4 regions of the Streptomyces sp. NBC_00234 genome follow, and region 3 is predicted to be linked to each of the others. Evidence: riboswitches for the same ligand, from Rfam matches in the RefSeq annotation. Region 3 holds a riboswitch; each other region holds the start of a gene.

Region 1 (4,415 bases), 3.5 Mb from region 3:
GCCGCGGGTACCGGGCACGATCACCAGGTCCGCGTCGGCCAGTTCCTCCGCCCGGTCCACGAACCGCACCACGACGCCGGGCTCCGCGGCCAGCGCGTCCACATCGGTGAAGTTCGACATCAGCGGCACGGCGCACACCGCGACCCGCAGGACGTCCTCGCCGTGCGGCGCGGTGACGGCGGACTCCCGTACGGCGCCGCGCAGCGACACCCGCAGTCCGTCCTCCTCGTCGATGCCGAGCCCGTGGGCGAACGGCAGCACCCCGTACGTCCGCCGCCCCGTGAGCTCGTACAGCATGTCGAGGCCCGGTTCGAGCAAGGAGACGTCACCCCGGAACTTGTTGACGAGATAGCCGGCGACCAGCGCCTGGTCCTCGGCGCTCAGCAGGGCCGTCGTACCGAAGAACGAGGCGAAGACACCCCCGCGGTCGATGTCCCCGACCACCAGCACCGGGAACCGCGCGGCCCGCGCGACGCCCATGTTCACGATGTCCGTACGCCGCAGGTTGATCTCGGCCGGACTGCCCGCCCCTTCGCAGATCACGGCGTCATACGTGCCCCGGAGCTGCTCCAGACAGTCCACGACGGTCCCGAGCAGCGACTCCTGCCGCCCCCCGTGGTAGCCGCGCGCGCTCATCTCGCCGACGGGCCTGCCCATCAGGACGACCTGACTGGACCGGTCGCTGCCGGGCTTCAGCAGCACCGGGTTCATCAGCGCGGTCGGCTCCACCCGGGCGGCCTGTGCCTGCATGGCCTGGGCGCGCCCGATCTCCGCACCCTCGCGGGTGACGAAGGAGTTGAGCGACATGTTCTGCGCCTTGAAGGGGGCGACCTTCACCCCCTGCCGCACCAGCCACCGGCAGATCCCCGCCGTGACGACGCTCTTGCCCGCGTCCGATGTGGTCCCCGCGACCAGCAGCCCGCCGCTCATATCCGTCTCCGTCCCGCGATCAGCCGTCCGGCCACACAGACGCCGAGGGCCAGCGCACTCACCCGGCGCGACAGCCGCACCGCGCGTTCGATGTCCGCGGTCTCCACCGCGCGGCCGGCCGCCCCGTTGAGCACCGGCCGGTGCTCGGTCCGCCCGCCGTACGCGAGGGTCCCGCCGAGGCGTACGCCGAGGGCGCCCGCGAACGAGGCCTCGACCGGACCCGCGTTGGGGCTCGGGTGCTTGCCCGCGTCCGCACGCCAGGCCCGTACCGCCTGCCGTGGCCGCCCCCCGACGGCCACGGCGAGTGCGGCGGTGAGGCGGGCGCCGGGCCAGCCCGCGACGTCGTCGAGGCGGGCCGAGGCCCACCCGTACCGGCGGTACTGGGGCGACTTGTGCCCGACCATGGCGTCGAGGGTGTTGACGGCCCGGAAGGCGACGAGGCCGGGCACTCCGCCCAGCGCACCCCAGACGAGGGCACCGACGACGGCGTCCGAGGTGTTCTCGGCGACGGACTCGACCACGGCGCGGGCGATCTGGGGCCCGTCGAGGGAGTGCGGGTCGCGTCCGCAGAGATGCGGCAGCCGCTCCCGGGCCACGTCGACGTCCCCGGCGGCGAGCGCGCCGCCGATGGCGCGGGCCTCGCGGCCCAGTGAGGTGCCGCCGATGACGGACCAGGTGGTGGCGGCGGTCAGCGCGACGGCGAGGGCGGGCCGGTCGCGGACGGCGCGGGCGGCGAGCGCGGCGGCGCCCGCGGCGCCTCCGGCGCAGACGAGCGTGTGGAGGGCACCCCACCCGCGGTGGTCGCGCCACAGCCGGTTCTCGACCTCTGCGGCGGTCAGCCCGAACGCGGCGACGGGGTGTCCCCGGCGGGGATCACCCAGCAGCAGATCGCCGATCAGACCGGCCGTGGCGCCGTACGCGAAGATGCGGTCGGCACGCAAGGCTCAGCCCGCCGATGCACGGGTCGTTCTGATGGCAGGTGACACAGGATCGGGTGACACAGGATCGGGCGCACAGCGGCCGGGCATGGCATATGTCCTCACTCAGGGTCCGCGCCCTGGTTCGACGTGACCGGCGACGAGAGTCTCCTGGCTTCCGGATCCGCAGTTCCCCCCGGCCTTCCAGTCCGCGGACGGACCGTGACTTCCGGTGTGGGGGGAGTGCTCCCCGGTGACAGTGGCGGGACCGCGCCGGATTCGCACCGGCTTCCTCTTCTGTCGCCGTAAACGGCACGGGCAGTCCACCACGCTGTGCGAACGCCCGTCAACTCGCAGTTGACCTGCGGGGAGCCCCGCAGGCCAACGGCGATTTCGTACATATGTGGCCGCGGGTACGGCGGCCGTCGCGTCAGACGACGATCAGATAGATCCCGTAGGCGACCGCGGCTGCGCAGAGCCCGAAGCAGGCGTACGCGGCGGTGCGGGCCAGCGCGAGCGTGCCGCCGGAGCTGCCGGCCGAGGCCGCCGACGCCTGCTTGGAGAGGCCGACGATGCCGAGGGTGAAGAGGCCGACGAGCGCCACGGTGACCACGAGGCTGACGCCGAAGACGGAGGCGAGAGCTGCCCAGTCGATTTTCATGGTGGTGTTCCCTGCCCTGTCAGACCGTGGCCGGGCGGGCCGGGTCGGCGGTGGTACCGGCCGGGGCCGGGATGGTGGTCTTGATCTCCATGGCCGCGGTGCCGGTGGGCGGCGGGGTGACGGCCGCCATGGCCGTCGTGACGACGCCCGCGGGCTCGGGCTCGCCGTGCTGGCCGTCCGTCACGTTGGTGTGGTCGACCGGCTTGCGGCGCGACAGCAGCCAGATGGCACCGGAGCCCGCGACGAGCAGGACGGCGACGACGGCGACGCCCCAGCTGCCCTGCTTGGTGAGCAGCTCGGCACCCGCGCCGACCAGACCGGCGGCCGGCAGGGTCAGGCCCCAGGCGACGAACATCCGGGTGGCGGTGGACCAGCGGACCACACCGCCCTTGCGTCCGAGACCCGCGCCCATGACGGCGCCCGAGCAGGACTGGGTGGTGGAGAGGGAGAAACCGAGGTGCGAGGAGGCCAGGATGACCGTGGCCGCGCTGGTCTGGGCGGCGAAGCCCTGCGGCGGCTTGAGCTCGGTCAGGCCGCTGCCCATGGTGCGGATGATGCGCCAGCCGCCGAGGTAGGTGCCCATGGCGATGGCCACACCGGCGGAGACGATGACCCAGACCGGCGGGTTGGAGCCGGGCGCCAGGACGCCACCGGTGACCAGGGCCAGGGTGATGATGCCCATGGTCTTCTGCGCGTCGTTGGTGCCGTGGGCGAGGGAGACGAGCCCGGCCGAGGCGATCTGGCCGGCCCGGTAGCCCTTGGCGGTCGACTTCAGCTGTGCCTCGTCGGTGACCTTCCGGTTGATCCGGTACGTCAGCCTGGTGGCCAGCAGGGCCGCGAGACCGGCGACGAGCGGCGCGGCGATGGCGGGCAGCAGGACCTTGGTGACGACCGTGCCGCCGTCGATCGAGGACCAGCCCGCCGACATGACCGCGGCGCCGATGAGGCCACCGAAGAGCGCGTGCGAGGAGCTGGAGGGCAGGCCCACCAGCCAGGTCAGCAGATTCCACAGGATGGCGCCGACGAGCGCCGCGAAGATGACCTCGGTTCTGAGGCCGTCCTCGTTGACGATCCCGCCGGAGATCGTCTTGGCGACCTCCACCGACAGGAACGCGCCGATCAGGTTGAGAACGGCGGACATCGCCACCGCTGTCTTGGGCTTCAGTGCGCCGGTCGAGATGGTGGTGGCCATCGCGTTGGCGGTGTCATGGAAACCGTTCGTGAAATCGAACACGAGAGCTGTCACGATCACAATCGCAAGCAGCAGTGTGATGTGTTCCATTTACCCAGGCAATCGCTCGACGTCAGTGGCACGTGGACCGTAGGCAACCTGGGTGAACGGAAGATGAACTGGGCAGGGCGCTGTGGTGACCCTGAATGGAGTGCGGGCACTCCGCTTGTGTGGGGAGTGGGGGCGCGGCCCGTCCGTAGCCCGGTGGCGGCCCTCTTTTGGTGCCCGTTGGCGAACGTTTTCAGCCACTTTTCGCCGTTGAGGAGATCCTGGTCACCCGAGCGGCTCTCCCGGCGCCGATCCGCCCCGCACTCATAGGATTTCCGTATGAGCGATCAGCATCGGGAAGCGGTCCGGCGGGCCTGGGACGGCGTGGTGGCGACGGCGCGCAGAACGGCGGCCGACGGCCTCGTCGTCGGGACCTCGGGCAACGTGTCGGCCCGCGTCGGCGACATCGTCCTGGTCACGCCCAGCGGCGTCCCGTACGACCGGCTCGGTCCCGAGGACGCGGTCGGCGTGGACCTCGAAGGGCGCCAGGTGCTCGGCGACCTCGCCCCCACCAGCGAACTCCCGCTCCACCTGGCGGTCTACGGCAGCACCGACGCCGCCGCCGTCGTCCACACCCACGCCGTCCACGCCACGGCCGTCTCCACCCTCGTCGCCGAGGTCCCGCTCG
Region 2 (4,415 bases), 2.0 Mb from region 3:
AGGCCGTGGTGTACGGCCATCTCCACATTCCCCGTACGACCTGGTACGACGGGGTGCGCTTCGAGGAGGTCTCGATCGGCTATCCCCGGGAATGGCGCGAACGGGGCCATCCGCTGGGGCTGTTGCGGCAGATCCTGCCCTACGCGGAGCGCCCCGCCACCCCGGTCGAAGCGCACGCGGACGGTCGGGAGGAGACGTCGTGATCGAACGGATCCTGCCCCTGTACGTGGCCAGCGCGGAGACCTGTGACGAGGACGCGCCGCCCGGCACCCTGTTCCCGGAGGAAGAGGCGCTCGTGGCCACGAGCGTGGCCAAACGGCGGCACGAATTCGCCGCGGCGCGCTGGTGCGCACGCCGGACGATGGCCGCTGTCGGCCTGCCGCCCGCTCCCGTGCTGCGCGGCCACCGCGGAATGCCGCTGTGGCCCGCCGGCTACGTCGGCAGCATGACGCACTGCGACGGCTACCGTGCGGCGGCGCTGGCGAAGGCGGAGGACCTGAGGGGGCTCGGCGTCGACGCCGAGCCCAACGCACCGCTGCCGTCCGGTGTCTGGGAGATCATCTCGCTCCCGTCGGAGCGCGAACGGCTGCTGTCGTACGGTGACGTGGCGGCCCGCGAGGCCGGTTCGGAACCCGACGGAACGGGGACCGTTCACTGGGACCGGCTCCTGTTCAGCGCCAAGGAGAGCGTGTTCAAGACGTGGTACCCGCTCACCCGGATCGAGCTCGACTTCAGCGAGGCGGACATCACGTTCCACCGCACGTCACCGAACACGACCGAAGGCACGCTCAGTGCACGGCTGTTGAGGTCCGCGCCCGGCATCCCGCCGACGCTCACGGGGAGATGGCTGGTTCACGACGGCATCGCGGCGACGGCGGTCACCTTGCCGGGGTGAGCACGTCGGCCTGGTCAGCGGCCTTCGGAAACCAGGGGCTGACCACACGTCAGGTTCCACCGTCCGAGGCGTCCGCTGAGCTGGGTGAGCGTCAGTGGGGCGACGTCGAGGCGCCAGAACGCCGTCGCGGGCAGACCCAGCCCGTGGACGACCGCCGCGCGCACGACAGCTGGCTCGACGACGGCGAGCACCCGGCCTCTGTCCTCTCCCAGGCCGTCGAGCCAGCCGCCGACCCGCGCGCACAGCTCCGACAGGGACTCGCCGCCGTGCGGAGCGGCGGACGGGTCGGAGAGCCAGGCCGCCACGGCTTCGGGCTCGCTGTCGCTCACATCGGACAGCCGACGCCCGCGCCAGCGCCCCAGGTCCCAGTCCGCGGGAGCGGGTTCGGGCCCGGGCCGCAGGCCGAGCGCCTCGGTGGTCCGCAGACAGCGTTCGGAGCCGCCGCTGACGCACAGCTCCGCGTCCGGCACGCCCGCCGCGGCGGCGCGGGCACGCCGCACTCCGGACTCGTCGAGGGGTGCGTCCCCCTCGAACCGGGCCTCTCGCAGAGCGGCGTTCATCGCCGGCGAGACCAACATCACCCGTACCGTCACTTCGCTCTCCATTTTCTGAACGTGGCCTGTACAGCCCGCTACTTGCGGCGTTCGGGGGTCACCGCCAGGCCGATTGCACCATGGCGGTGCTCAGCCACAGGCGGTAAGGTCACGACGACCATGACGACGGTGTGACGGAAGCCGGTGAAAATCCGGCACGGTCGCGCCACTGTGAACTCGTACCTGTACGGGAAGTCAGACCCGGCACCGTCGTCTCAGGCACCACGATCGGGACGCGTGTTCCCCCAGGAGGTTCTGCCATGGCACAGTCTGCTGCCGTCACCACCGGCGCACCCGCCATCACTCCCATCTCGCTGAAGGCCCTTGCACCGTGGGCTGCCTTCTTCGGCATTCTCATGCTCGTCCTGCTGTACTTCGTCGGCGCCGAGCAGGGTGCCATCTCGGTCATCGCCGGCGAAGGCGTTCACGAGTGGGTCCACGACGGCCGGCATCTGCTCGGTTTCCCCTGCCACTGAGAACCGATACGCAGGGGACATTCTCGTGAACTCCATATCTGTCAGGGCTCTGCTCGTCCGCGGGATGCTGGCGGGCCTCGTCGCGGGCGCGCTCGCCCTCGTCGTCGCCTACTTCCTCGGCGAGTCCCAAGTGGACGCCGCCATCGCGCTGGAAGAGGCTCACCACCACGACCACGGCGGCGGCGAGGAACTCGTCAGCCGCACCATGCAGGCCACCGGCGGGCTCGCCACCGGGATCCTGGTGTTCGGCGTGGCGGTCGGCGGCATCGCCGCACTCGTCTTCTGTTACGCACTCGGCCGCATCGGCGACTTCGGCCCCCGGGCCACGGCCGCCTTCGTAGCCGGTGGCGCGCTGCTGACGGTGTACGTCGTGCCGTTCCTGAAGTACCCGGCGAACCCGCCGGCCGTCGGCAATCCCGACACCATCGGCCAGCGCACCGGCCTCTTCTTCCTGATGGTCGCACTGAGCGTGCTGCTGGCCGTCGCCGCCGTCATCCTCGGCAAACGGCTCGCACCTCAGGTGGGCAACTGGAACGCGACGATCGCCGCGTTCGCGGGCTTCGTCCTGCTCATCGGGCTCGCCTACGCCTTCCTGCCCTCGTTCAACGAGGTCGGCAAGGACTTCCCGGCCACGCTGCTCTGGCAGTTCCGGCTGTCCACCCTCGCCATCCAGGCGACGCTGTGGACCGCCTTCGGTCTGATCTTCGGATACCTGACCGAACGCCTGCTGGAGCCGCAGACGGACCGCTCGCGCGCGGGCACGGAAGCGGCGCCCCGGACGGTGGGGGCGGTGAGCTGAGCGGTGGCCGTGACCGGTCTGCCGGTCCCATGACACCCTGACTGATCCGTCCGACCCACGACGCGACCCGCCGGACACCCTCCGGCGGGTCGCGTCGTCGCGTCCCGCCGAAGTGCGTTCCCGGGGCAGCATCCGGTGGGTCTATGACTCCTCGTCGGTCCAGTCGACGAGGTAGTGGTGCAACTGATCGTCCACGCCGACGAGCCGCATCCCCGCGGCGGTCATGACGCGGTGCGACCCGGTGTTGTCGAGGTTGGCGTCACCCTTCACGGACGTGGCGCCCTGCGCGCGGGCGAACTCCAGCAGGGCGCGAAGCGCCTCGGAGGCGTACCCGTTCCCCCGGGCCGCGGGGACCACGCTGTAGCCGATGGTCACCTGGCCCTCCTCGTCGGGTGCGCCGTGGAATCCCATCCCGCCGATCGCCTGTCCGTCCTCCCGCCGCCTGATCTCGAAGGCGCCGAACGGCCGGGGGTCACCGACCGTCTCGCACGTGCGCACGTAGCGCCCGGCGCCGAACCTGTCGCCTTCGTCTGGGTACCCGGGGGCCCACAGGGCGTCGGGCGCCGGTCGGCCCGCCACCAGGTCAGCAGCTTCGGCCGGGCTCATCGGGTGCAGTGCCAGGCGTGTTGTCACAAGGTCATCCATGAACGCGGAGTATTCACGGGGTACGGGCCGAGCGCACCCGAATATGCCCCAGGAGGGTTAGCGCTGATAGTAGCGACGCTACGGATGGCGGGTAGCGGTGCTATTCGTTTGGTGTTAGCGTTGATATATCGGGTTGGTCCGAACCGCCGGCCCCTCCATGAGGAGCAATGCCATGAGCGAGCACAACGCCCCCAGCCGCCGCCGGGTCGCCGTCGTCATGGGAGGCTCCCGCGGCATCGGCCGCGAGAGCGCCGAACGGCTGGCGGCGGACGGATTCGCGGTCGTCGTCAACTACGTGGGCCGGCGCACCGAGGCCGAAGCCGCGGTCGCCGCCATCGTCGCCGCGGGGGGAGAGGCCCTCGCACACCGCGCGGACGTGGCCGACGAGGTCGCTGTCTCCGCCCTCTTCGACGCGGCCGAGGACGCCTTCGGGGGAGTCGACGTGGTCGTCCACGCCGCAGGCGTGATGACGCTGGCCCCCCTGGTGGACACGGACCTGGACGCGCTGGACCGGATGCACCGCACCAACATCCGCGGCACCTTCGTCGTCGATCAGCAGGCCGCCCGCCGCCTGCGCGAGGGCGGAGCGATCATCAACTTCTCCAGTTCCGTGCTGTCGCTGTCCCTCCCCGGCTACAGCGCCTACGCGGCTACGAAGGGTGCCGTCGAGGCCATGACGCTGATCCTGGCCCGCGAGCTGCGCGGCCGGGACATCACGGTCAACGCGGTCGCGCCCGGACCGACGGCGACGGCCCTGTTCCTGGACGGCAAGGACGAGGAGACCGTGGCGAGGATGGCGGCCCAGCCGCCGCTGGAGCGCCTCGGTACGCCACAGGACATCGCGGAAGTCGTTTCCTTCCTCGCGGGCCCTGCCCGCTGGGTCAACGGCCAGGTCGTCCGCGCCAACGGCGGCATCGTCTGAGGCGATCCACCTCGTGCGACGGCACCTGTTCCACCGGCGTCGCCCACTCCGGCGCCCCCTTCGCTTCATCGAGCCACCGGCAGAG
Region 3 (4,415 bases):
ATGATCCGCTCGGAGATCTTCGTGGACAGCGCGCGTGCCTCGGGGGAGTCGAACGGCAGACGCAGCTGGAAGAAGACGTCCTGGAGGCCCATCGCGCCCAGGCCGACGGGCCGCCACCTGGCGTTGGACGAGCCGGCCTGCTCGGTCGGGTAGAAGTTGATGTCGACGACCCGGTCGAGGAAGGTCACCGCGGTACGGACCGTGGAGTCCAGCCGCTCCCAGTCGATGTCCCCGTCGGCCACGAAGGCGCCGAGGTTGACCGAACCGAGGTTGCAGACCGCCGTCTCGCCGTCGTCCGTGACTTCGAGGATCTCGGTGCACAGGTTCGAGGAGTGGACCACGCGGCCCGGCTCGGCGGTCTGGTTGGCCGTGCGGTTGGAGGCGTCCTTGAACGTCATCCAGCCCTGCCCGGTCTGCGCGAGCGTACGCATCATCCGGCCGTACAGGTCACGCGCGGGCATGGTCTTGCGGGCCAGCCCGGCCTCCTCCGCCGCGCGGTAGGCCGCGTCGAACTCCGCGCCCCACAGGTCGACCAGCTCGGGCACGTCGGCGGGCGAGAACAGCGACCACTGGCCGTCGGTGTCGACCCGGCGCATGAACTCGTCCGGAATCCAGTGCGCCAGGTTGAGGTTGTGCGTACGCCGCTGGTCCTCGCCCGTGTTGTCGCGCAGTTCGAGGAACTCCTCGATGTCCGCGTGCCAGGTCTCCAGGTACACGGCGGCTGCGCCCTTGCGGCGGCCCCCCTGGTTGACCGCGGCGACCGAGGCGTCGAGCGTCTTGAGGAACGGAACGATGCCGTTGGAGTGCCCGTTGGTGCCGCGGATCAGTGAACCGCGGGCGCGGATACGGGAGTACGAGAGGCCGATGCCGCCCGCGTGCTTCGAGAGCCGGGCCACCTGGTGGTAGCGGTCGTAGATCGAGTCGAGCTCGTCGAGCGGCGAGTCCAGCAGGTAGCAGGAGGACATCTGCGGGTGCCGGGTACCGGAGTTGAACAGGGTGGGGGAGGAGGGGAGGTAGTCGAGCCGGCTCATCAGGCCGTACAGCGCGGCGACCTCGTCCAGCGCCTCCGGGGTGTCGTCCTCGGCGAGACCGGCCGCCACCCGCAGCATGAAGTGCTGCGGGGTCTCGATCACCGCACGGGTCAGCGGGTGGCGCAGCAGGTACCGGCTGTACAGCGTCCGCAGGCCGAAGTAGCCGAACCGGTCGTCCGCGCCGGCCACGAGCGAGCCACCGACCAGGGCGTCGAGCCGGGAGGCGTGGACCCGGACGAACTGGGCGGTGCGGTCCGCGATCAGGCCCTCGCGGTGTCCGACGGCGACCGAGGCGGAGAAGGAGACCGCGCCCTGGCCGGCCGCCTCGTCCGCGATCGTGCGGGTGAGGAGCCGGGCGGCGAGCCGGGAGTAGGCGGGGTCCTCGGAGATCAGGCCCGCGGCGGCCTCCGTGGCCAGCGAGCGCAGCTCGGCCTCGTCCGACCGGGCGTTGCGACCGCGCAGCGCGGCGGCGGCGACGCGGCCGGGGTCGGTGTCGGGCAGATCGGCCGTGAGGTCGGTGAGGGTCCGCAGCAGTGCGGTCCCGGGTCCGTCCGTCGTGGCTTCCGTGGTCTTCCCGGACGCGGCGTTCCCTGCGGCTGAAACCGGATCGGCTGGCGCGATGGTCACCGGTGCTCTCCCTCGCTCGGCTCGGGGCCGGCGGGGAGCGGGGGCAGCCGGGCAGAGCGGGGCCCGGAGGCGGCAGCACTGCGTGCGGCGTCCACCGGCCCATCCGCGAGGCCCGGACGTCTCTGCGCCCGGTTCGGTCGAGCCGGACGCGCTGTCGACAGGTCTTCGGACTTCGGATGCGCAAAAGCGCACCGATCACACCGTTGCGGGACAGTTCCGGATTCGCACCGGATTCCCCTGCGGCGACAGCGAGCACGAGCATACATGTGGGGGCTGCCCATCGAGGCAGCCCCCACATCTTGTGTCGTGCGAGCGGAGTGCGGTTACAGTGCCAGCCGGAACGTGAGCAGGGGGCCGAAATCGGGCAGGGGCTCCCAGTCCCGCTCCGGAGTCCGTACGAAGCCGAGGCGCTGGTAGATCCGGTGGGCGTCCCGCATGACGTCCTGCGTCGACAGGACGACCCCGGTGACCCCCTCCGTGGCCCGTGCCCGGTCGATGCACGCCCGCACCAGAGCCTCGCCGGCCCCGCGTCCGCGGGCCTCGCCCGAGACCGCCAGCATCCGGAACTCGGCCTCGCCCTCCAGGGCGATGTCCGCCCAGGGATTCCCGGACAGGGCGTATGTGACCCCGCCGAGAACCGCGCCCTCCGAGCCCACGGCGACCAGCACCTCGGCCTCCGCGGCCCGCCGTCCCACGGCCCGCAGTTCGGCCAGATACGGGTCCTCGGCCCCGAGATCCAGCAGACCGTCGTCGAGATACGCGTGAGCCGTGATCTCGCCCAGCGCTTCGTGCTCCCCGGGGCCGATGGGCCTGATCGAAATGTCCATGCGGGGAGTGTGCCGCACCGGGGGCGCATGGGCGTACCGGATATGCGACGGGCCGCCGCGCCTCCGTTGCCGGAGTCGCGACGGCCCGTTGCGGAGCGGTCGGTGCGGGGGTCAGTGACCGCCGGGCGCGCCCGCGGTGGCGGGCGGCAGGACCGTCTTGACGCCCGGGTCGCCCGCGTCCGCCGTGTAGTCGGACGGCGAGGTCTCGTCGATCCCGGCCGGCGCCTTCAGCGCGTTGAGGACGAAGGTGAGGACGACCACGACCACCACGTTCAGGACGAACGCGGTGAGACCGATGTAGCCGATCTCGCCGATGCCCGGGATCTCCTTCGAGGAGCCGCCGAAGTGCTTCTGGGTCGGGCTGGCGACGCCGTACGCGGCGACCGTCCCGTACACCATGCCGACCGCCCAGCCCGCGATCAGGGCCCAGCGGTGGAACCAGCGGGTGAACAGGCCGCCGACCAGTGCGGGCATGGTCTGGAGGATCCAGATCCCGCCGAGCAGCTGGAAGTTGATCGCGACCGTCTTGTCCATGGTGAGGACGAAGGCGAGCGCGCCGACCTTCACCAGGAGCGAGACCAGCTTGGAGACCTTGGTCTCCTGCGCCGGGGTCGCGTCGGGCTTCAGGAAGTCCTTGTAGATGTTGCGGGTGAAGAGGTTCGCCGCGGCGATCGACATGATGGCCGCCGGCACCAGCGCGCCGATGCCGATCGCGGCGAAGGCCACGCCCGCGAACCAGTCGGGGAACATGTTCTCGAACAGCTGAGGGATCGCCAGCTGGCCGTTGTCCACCTTGACTCCGGCGGCGATCGCCATGAAGCCGAGCAGCGCCAGCAGCCCCAGCATCAGCGAGTACAGCGGGAGGATCGTCGTGTTGCGGCGGATCACGTCACGGCTGCGGCTGGAGAGCGTCGCCGTGATCGAGTGGGGATACATGAAGAGCGCGAGCGCCGAGCCGAGCGCCAGGGTGGCGTAGCCCCACTGGCCCATCTCGCCCGGGACGAGCGCACCGCGCGGCTTGCCGGTGGCCTCGTTCGTCTGCGAGAACGCCTCGCCCGCCTTGGCGAAGATGTCGTCGAAGCCGCCCAGCTTGATCGGGATGTAGATGATCGCCACGGCGATGACCAGGTAGATCAGCCCATCCTTGACGAACGCGATCAGCGCCGGCGCCCGCAGGCCCGAGGAGTAGGTGTACGCGGCGAGCACCGCGAACGCGATCAGCAGCGGCAGGTCCTTGACGAACCAGTGCGTGGTCTCGCCACCGCCGACGCCCATCACGTCCAGCACCGCCTGGATGCCGACCAGCTGGAGCGCGATGTACGGCATCGTGGCGAGGATGCCGGTGAGGGCGACCGCCAGCGAGAGCCCCTTCGAGCCGAAGCGGCCCCGGACGAAGTCCGAGGTGGTGACGTACCCGTGCTTGTGCGACACCGACCACAGCCGCGGCAGGAAGGTGAAGATCAGCGGGTAGACGAGGATCGTGTACGGGACGGCGAAGAAGCCCGCCGCGCCCGCCGCGTAGATCGCCGCGGGGACGGCGACGAAGGTGTACGCCGTGTAGAGGTCACCGCCCAGCAGGAACCAGGTGACCCAGGTGCCGAACGACCGTCCGCCCAGGCCCCATTCGTCCAGGCTGTTCTCGTTCTCGGCCTTCCGCCAGCGGGCGGCCATGAATCCGATGACCGTGACGGCCAGGAAGAAGAAGATGAATACGGCGAGTGCTACGCCGTTGACGCCGTCCTTCATGCTGACGCACCTCCCTTGCGGGCGCGCTGGTCACGCTGCCACAGCGTGTACGCGACCATCGTCAGTGCGGTCGAGATGAGGACCCACAGCATCTGGTACCAGTAGAAGAACGGGATGCCGATGAACGTGGGTTCGACCTTCGCGTACGAGCTCACCCAGAGCATCGCCACGAACGGCGCAATGA
Region 4 (4,415 bases), 2.3 Mb from region 3:
AACGTTCACTGGGTGGACAGTGTGGGCCGTCAGGGAAGGTAGACGACGGTCGGCGCGCCCGTCGTGGGGTGCTTTGTGACCTCTGCCGTGACGCCGTACACGGAGCTGAGCAGCTCCGGGGTGAGGACGTCCGTCGGGGTGCCCGAGGCGACGACCCGGCCGTCCCGGAGCACGTAGATCCGGTCGCAGTAGTACGCGGCGAGGTTCAGGTCGTGCAGGGCGAGGAGGTTCGTCGTGCCGAGGTCGCGGACGAGGGAGAGGATCTCCAACTGGTAGCGGATGTCCAGGTGGTTGGTGGGTTCGTCGAGGACGACGAGCGCGGGCTGCTGGACGAGGGCGCGGGCGACCAGGGCGCGCTGGCGTTCCCCGCCGGAGAGCGAGGCGAACGCGCGGGGGGCGAGCGCGGTGATGCCCACGCGGTCCAGGGCCTCGGTGACGAGGGCGTGGTCGGCGGTGGTGTCCGTCTCCCAGAAGCGTTTGTGCGGGGCGCGGCCCATGGCGACGACCTCGCGCACGGTCAGCTCGAATCCTGCCTGGCCGTCCTGCGGGACGGTGGCGATGCGGCGGGCGCGGGCCTTCACCGGGAGGGTGGCAAGGTCGTCGCCGTCCAGGAGGACCCGGCCGTGGGTGGGGCGGAGGGTGCCGTACACGCAGCGCAGGAGCGTGGTCTTGCCGCTGCCGTTGGGGCCGACGAGGCCCACCGTCTCGCCTGCTGCGGCGGTCAGGTCGACGGAGTCGACGAGGTGCCGGCCCACGCCGGTCCCGTACGAGAGGCCCTCGGTGCGCAGGGTCGTCATGCGGGCGCTCCTTCGGGGCGGCGGCGCAGCATCCAGAGGAAGAACGGGCCGCCGGTGAGGGCGGTGAGTACGCCCACGGGGATGTCCTGGGGTGCGGCGACGGTGCGGGCGGCGAGGTCGGCGAGTACGAGGAAGACGGCGCCGCCGAGCGCGGCGACGGGCAGCAGGGCGCGGTGTCCGGCGCCGACGGCCATCCGGGCCATGTGCGGCACCATCAGGCCGACGAAGCCGATCGCTCCGCTGTACGCGACGAGGGCGCCGGTGAGCAGGGAGACGAGGACGAAGACGGCGGCGCGGAAGCGTGCGGTGTCGAGGCCGAGGACGGTGGCGCCCTCCTCGCCGACGAGCAGCAGGTCGAGGGGGCGGGCGATGGTGAGGAGCAGGGCCGTACCGATGACGAGGACCGTCGTGGGCAGGGCGAGCATGTCCCAGCGGGCCGAGCCGAGGCCGCCGAGCGTCCAGTACAGGACTTCCTGGAGGTGGTCGGCGCGGGCGGAGGTGACCAGGATCAGGCTGGTGAGCGCGGACAGGATGTAGGAGACGGCCACTCCGGCGAGGACGAGCCGGTTGGTGGTGAGGCCGGAGCCGCCGCGGGCCAGGGTGTAGACGAGCACGAGCGAGGCGAGGGCGCCGGCGAACGCGGCGGCGGGGATGGTCACGGTGGTGGCGAGTCCGGCCCCGATGCCGAGGACGATGACGAGGACGGCGCCGGTGGACGCGCCGGAGGAGACGCCGAGGAGGAACGGGTCGGCGAGCGGGTTGCGGACCAGGGCCTGGAGGACGGTGCCGATGACGGCGAGTCCGGCGCCGACGACGATGCCGAGCAGGACGCGGGGCAGCCGTACGTCGAGGACGATGGTGCGGAAGGGGCTCGGCCCGGCCCGCCCGGTCAGGATGTCGAGGACCTGGCCGGGCGGGATGCGGACGGAGCCGAGGGCGAGGGCGGCGACGACGGCCGCACCGAGGACGGCGGCGAGGACGCCGACGACGAGGGTGTACCGCAGGCGCCGGCGCGTGTCGGGGGCGCGGCAGCTCACCGGGCGGCGGCCGTCTCCGGGTGGAGCTGGGCCGCGAGGGTCTCCACGGCCGCGGGGGCGCGGACGCCCAGGACCGCGTCGGACAGCGGCAGTACGGCGAACCGCTTGTTCCTGATCGCGGGGACGTCGGCGAGAGCCGGGTCCTCCAGGAGGCGCTTCTTCTTCTGGGCGACGGTGGTGGCGCCGTAGTCGTAGATCAGGACGACGTCGGGCTTGCGGGCGACGACGTTCTCCCAGGAGGCGTCACCGAAGGGCTTGTCGAGGTCGGCGAAGACGTTCCGGCCGCCGGCCCGGGTGATCATCTCGTTGCCGATGCCCTTGCCGCCCGCGGTGAAGGCGGTCTTGTCGCCGCTGTCGTAGACGAAGACCGAGACGGGTTCGACGTTCTCGAGCTTCTGGGCGGCTGCGGCGTTGGTGGCCTTCGCGTCCCGGATCCAGCGTTCGGCGCGGTCGGCGACGCCGAAGGTGCGGCCGACCTCGCGGACCTCCTCGTAGAGGGTGTCCATGGCGGTGTCGCCCTTGGCGCAGTACTCGGTGTTGAGGCGGCTGTCGATGCCCGACTTCCTCAGCGCCTCGCGGCTGCGGCCGTCACTCGCGGCGAACGCGGAGTCGTAGCCGCCGTAGACGAAGTCGGGTGCCGCGGCGAGGAGCTTCTCGTAGGAGGGGTACTCCTTGGCCAGGACCGGGGTGGCCTCGTACTCCTCGGCGTACTCCGGGAGGACCTTGTCGTCGAGGTAGGCGGTGCCGACGAGGGAGGAGGCCAGGCCGAGTTCCAGCATCACTTCGGTGACGTGCTGGTTCATGGTGACGGCGCGCTTCGGGGGCGCCTCGTACGTCGTGGTGACACCGCAGTTGGTGACGGTGTACGGGAAGCCGGGTGCCGCTTTCGCGTCCCCGGAGCTCTTCGTCCCGTCCGCGGTGGAGCAGGCGGTGAGAGCGAGCGGGAGCAGCAGCACGGCGGCTATGAGCGCGGGGGTGCGCCTGGACATGGCGAGCCTCTCCGGGGGATTTCCTCGTCCCCTGGTCGATGCGAGAAGGCGGCAGGTCAGTTCCTGACTCCCGTTCCCTGTCCCGGAGATGACTCTCCCGGAGGGCTCGGTCACAGTGGCGGGACCGTGCCGGACTTGCACCGGCTTCCTGGTTCCTGCCGCCTCGTTGGTCTGCGTGCAGTCTGTCAGATGGTCGTCACGGACGGGTCAGTACGCCTCGACGACCTTGACGTCTTCCTCCGTGATCTCGCCGTCCACGATGCGGTACGAGCGGAACTGGAAGGGGCCCGCCTCGTCGGTGTCCGCGGTGGAGACGAGGACGTAGTGGGCGCCGGGTTCGTTGGCGTACGTGACGTCGGTGCGCGAGGGGTACGCCTCGGTCGCCGTGTGCGAGTGGTAGACGATCACGGGCTCCTCGTCGCGGTCGTCCATCTCGCGGTAGAGCTTCAGCAGGTCCGCGGAGTCGAACTCGTAGAACGTGGGCGAGCGGGCGGCGTTGAGCATGGGGATGAAGCGCTCGGCTCGGCCCGTTCCGGCCGGGCCCGCGACCACGCCGCACGCCTCGTCGGGGTGGTCTGCGCGGGAGTGCGCCACGATCTGGTCGTACAGCGCCTGGGTGATGGTCAGCATGGCGTTCAGGATATGCATGCGGGCCCGCGCGTACCGGGGAGTGGTACGCACGGGACCGCATGGTGGACGGGGCCGTTGGGGCGGCCGTTCGTCCGGGGCAGCCTCCGGGCGGGGTCAGCGCTTGACGAAGGCGGTGTTCTCGGGGTTGCGGGCCTTGAGCACCAGGTAGGAGACACCGAGGATCAGGGCCCAGAGCGGGGCGCAGTACAGCGAGATCCGGGCGTCCTTGTCGACGGCCATCATGACGATGACGAGGCCGATGAAGAGGAGGGCGAACCAGCTGGTGAAGGGGGCGCCGGGCGCCCTGAAGGTGGACTGCGGCAGCTCACCGCGGTCGGCCTTGGCGCGGTAGCGGATCTGGCAGACGAGGATCATGATCCAGGCCCACATGCCGGAGATGGTCGCGAAGGAGACGACGTACGTGAAGGCGTCGCCCGGCCACTGGTAGTTGATCCAGACGCCGACGAGCATCAGCGCGGCCGAGAAGGTGGTGCCCGCCAGCGGGAGGCCGTTCTTCGTCAGCTTGGTGAACGCCTTCGGGCCCTGCCCGTTGAGCGCCAGGTCGCGGAGCATGCGGCCGGTGGAGTACATGCCGGAGTTGCAGGAGGACAGCGCCGCGGTGAGCACGACGAAGTTCACGATCGCGGCGCCGACGCCGAGGCCCATCTGCTCGAACGCGGCGACGAACGGGGAGACGCCCGGCTTGAACGAGCTCCACGGCACCACGGAGAGGATCATGATCAGCGCGCCGACGTAGAAGACGGCGATGCGCCACGGCACGGTGTTGATGGCCTTGGGCAGGACGGTCTTCGGTTCCTTCGACTCGCCCGCCGTGACACCGACGAGCTCGACGGCGAGGAAGGCGAACATCACGATCTGGAGGGTCATCAGCGTGCCGCCGATGCCCTTGGGGAAGAATCCGCCGTCGTTCCAGAGATTGGCGACCGTCGCGGTGTCCCCGG

Evidence for each region. A riboswitch is a leader RNA that binds a small molecule or an ion and turns the genes downstream of it on or off. The one in region 3 is predicted to bind cobalamin.
Region 1: another riboswitch for cobalamin. It lies ahead of OG230_RS08040 (cobalamin biosynthesis protein); the one in region 3 lies ahead of OG230_RS23855 (ribonucleoside-diphosphate reductase subunit alpha).
Region 2: another riboswitch for cobalamin. It lies ahead of OG230_RS32415 (CbtB domain-containing protein); the one in region 3 lies ahead of OG230_RS23855 (ribonucleoside-diphosphate reductase subunit alpha).
Region 4: another riboswitch for cobalamin. It lies ahead of OG230_RS13265 (ABC transporter substrate-binding protein); the one in region 3 lies ahead of OG230_RS23855 (ribonucleoside-diphosphate reductase subunit alpha).

What each region holds. Positions count from the first base shown of each region.
Region 1 covers NZ_CP108101.1:1,845,935-1,850,349, reverse strand. Annotated here, with positions in the region: gene OG230_RS08045 (cobyric acid synthase) at 1-930, opposite strand, end outside; gene OG230_RS08040 (cobalamin biosynthesis protein) at 927-1,871, opposite strand; cobalamin riboswitch at 1,991-2,182, opposite strand; gene OG230_RS08035 (hypothetical protein) at 2,278-2,508, opposite strand; gene OG230_RS08030 (inorganic phosphate transporter) at 2,528-3,790, opposite strand; gene OG230_RS08025 (class II aldolase/adducin family protein) at 4,067-4,415, shown strand, end outside.
Region 2 covers NZ_CP108101.1:7,396,645-7,401,059, forward strand. Annotated here, with positions in the region: gene OG230_RS32400 (metallophosphoesterase family protein) at 1-203, shown strand, start outside; gene OG230_RS32405 (4'-phosphopantetheinyl transferase family protein) at 200-895, shown strand; gene OG230_RS32410 (histidine phosphatase family protein) at 910-1,500, opposite strand; adenosylcobalamin (AdoCbl) riboswitch at 1,598-1,745, shown strand; gene OG230_RS32415 (CbtB domain-containing protein) at 1,749-1,964, shown strand; gene OG230_RS32420 (CbtA family protein) at 1,990-2,763, shown strand; gene OG230_RS32425 (GNAT family N-acetyltransferase) at 2,905-3,396, opposite strand; gene OG230_RS32430 (SDR family oxidoreductase) at 3,581-4,330, shown strand.
Region 3 covers NZ_CP108101.1:5,378,980-5,383,394, forward strand. Annotated here, with positions in the region: gene OG230_RS23855 (ribonucleoside-diphosphate reductase subunit alpha) at 1-1,658, opposite strand, end outside; cobalamin riboswitch at 1,798-1,920, opposite strand; gene OG230_RS23860 (GNAT family N-acetyltransferase) at 1,982-2,485, opposite strand; gene mctP (monocarboxylate uptake permease MctP) at 2,597-4,231, opposite strand; gene OG230_RS23870 (DUF3311 domain-containing protein) at 4,228-4,415, opposite strand, start outside.
Region 4 covers NZ_CP108101.1:3,054,681-3,059,095, forward strand. Annotated here, with positions in the region: gene OG230_RS13255 (ABC transporter ATP-binding protein) at 30-797, opposite strand; gene OG230_RS13260 (FecCD family ABC transporter permease) at 794-1,834, opposite strand; gene OG230_RS13265 (ABC transporter substrate-binding protein) at 1,831-2,823, opposite strand; cobalamin riboswitch at 2,861-3,017, opposite strand; gene OG230_RS13270 (M67 family metallopeptidase) at 3,031-3,453, opposite strand; gene OG230_RS13275 (amino acid permease) at 3,568-4,415, opposite strand, start outside.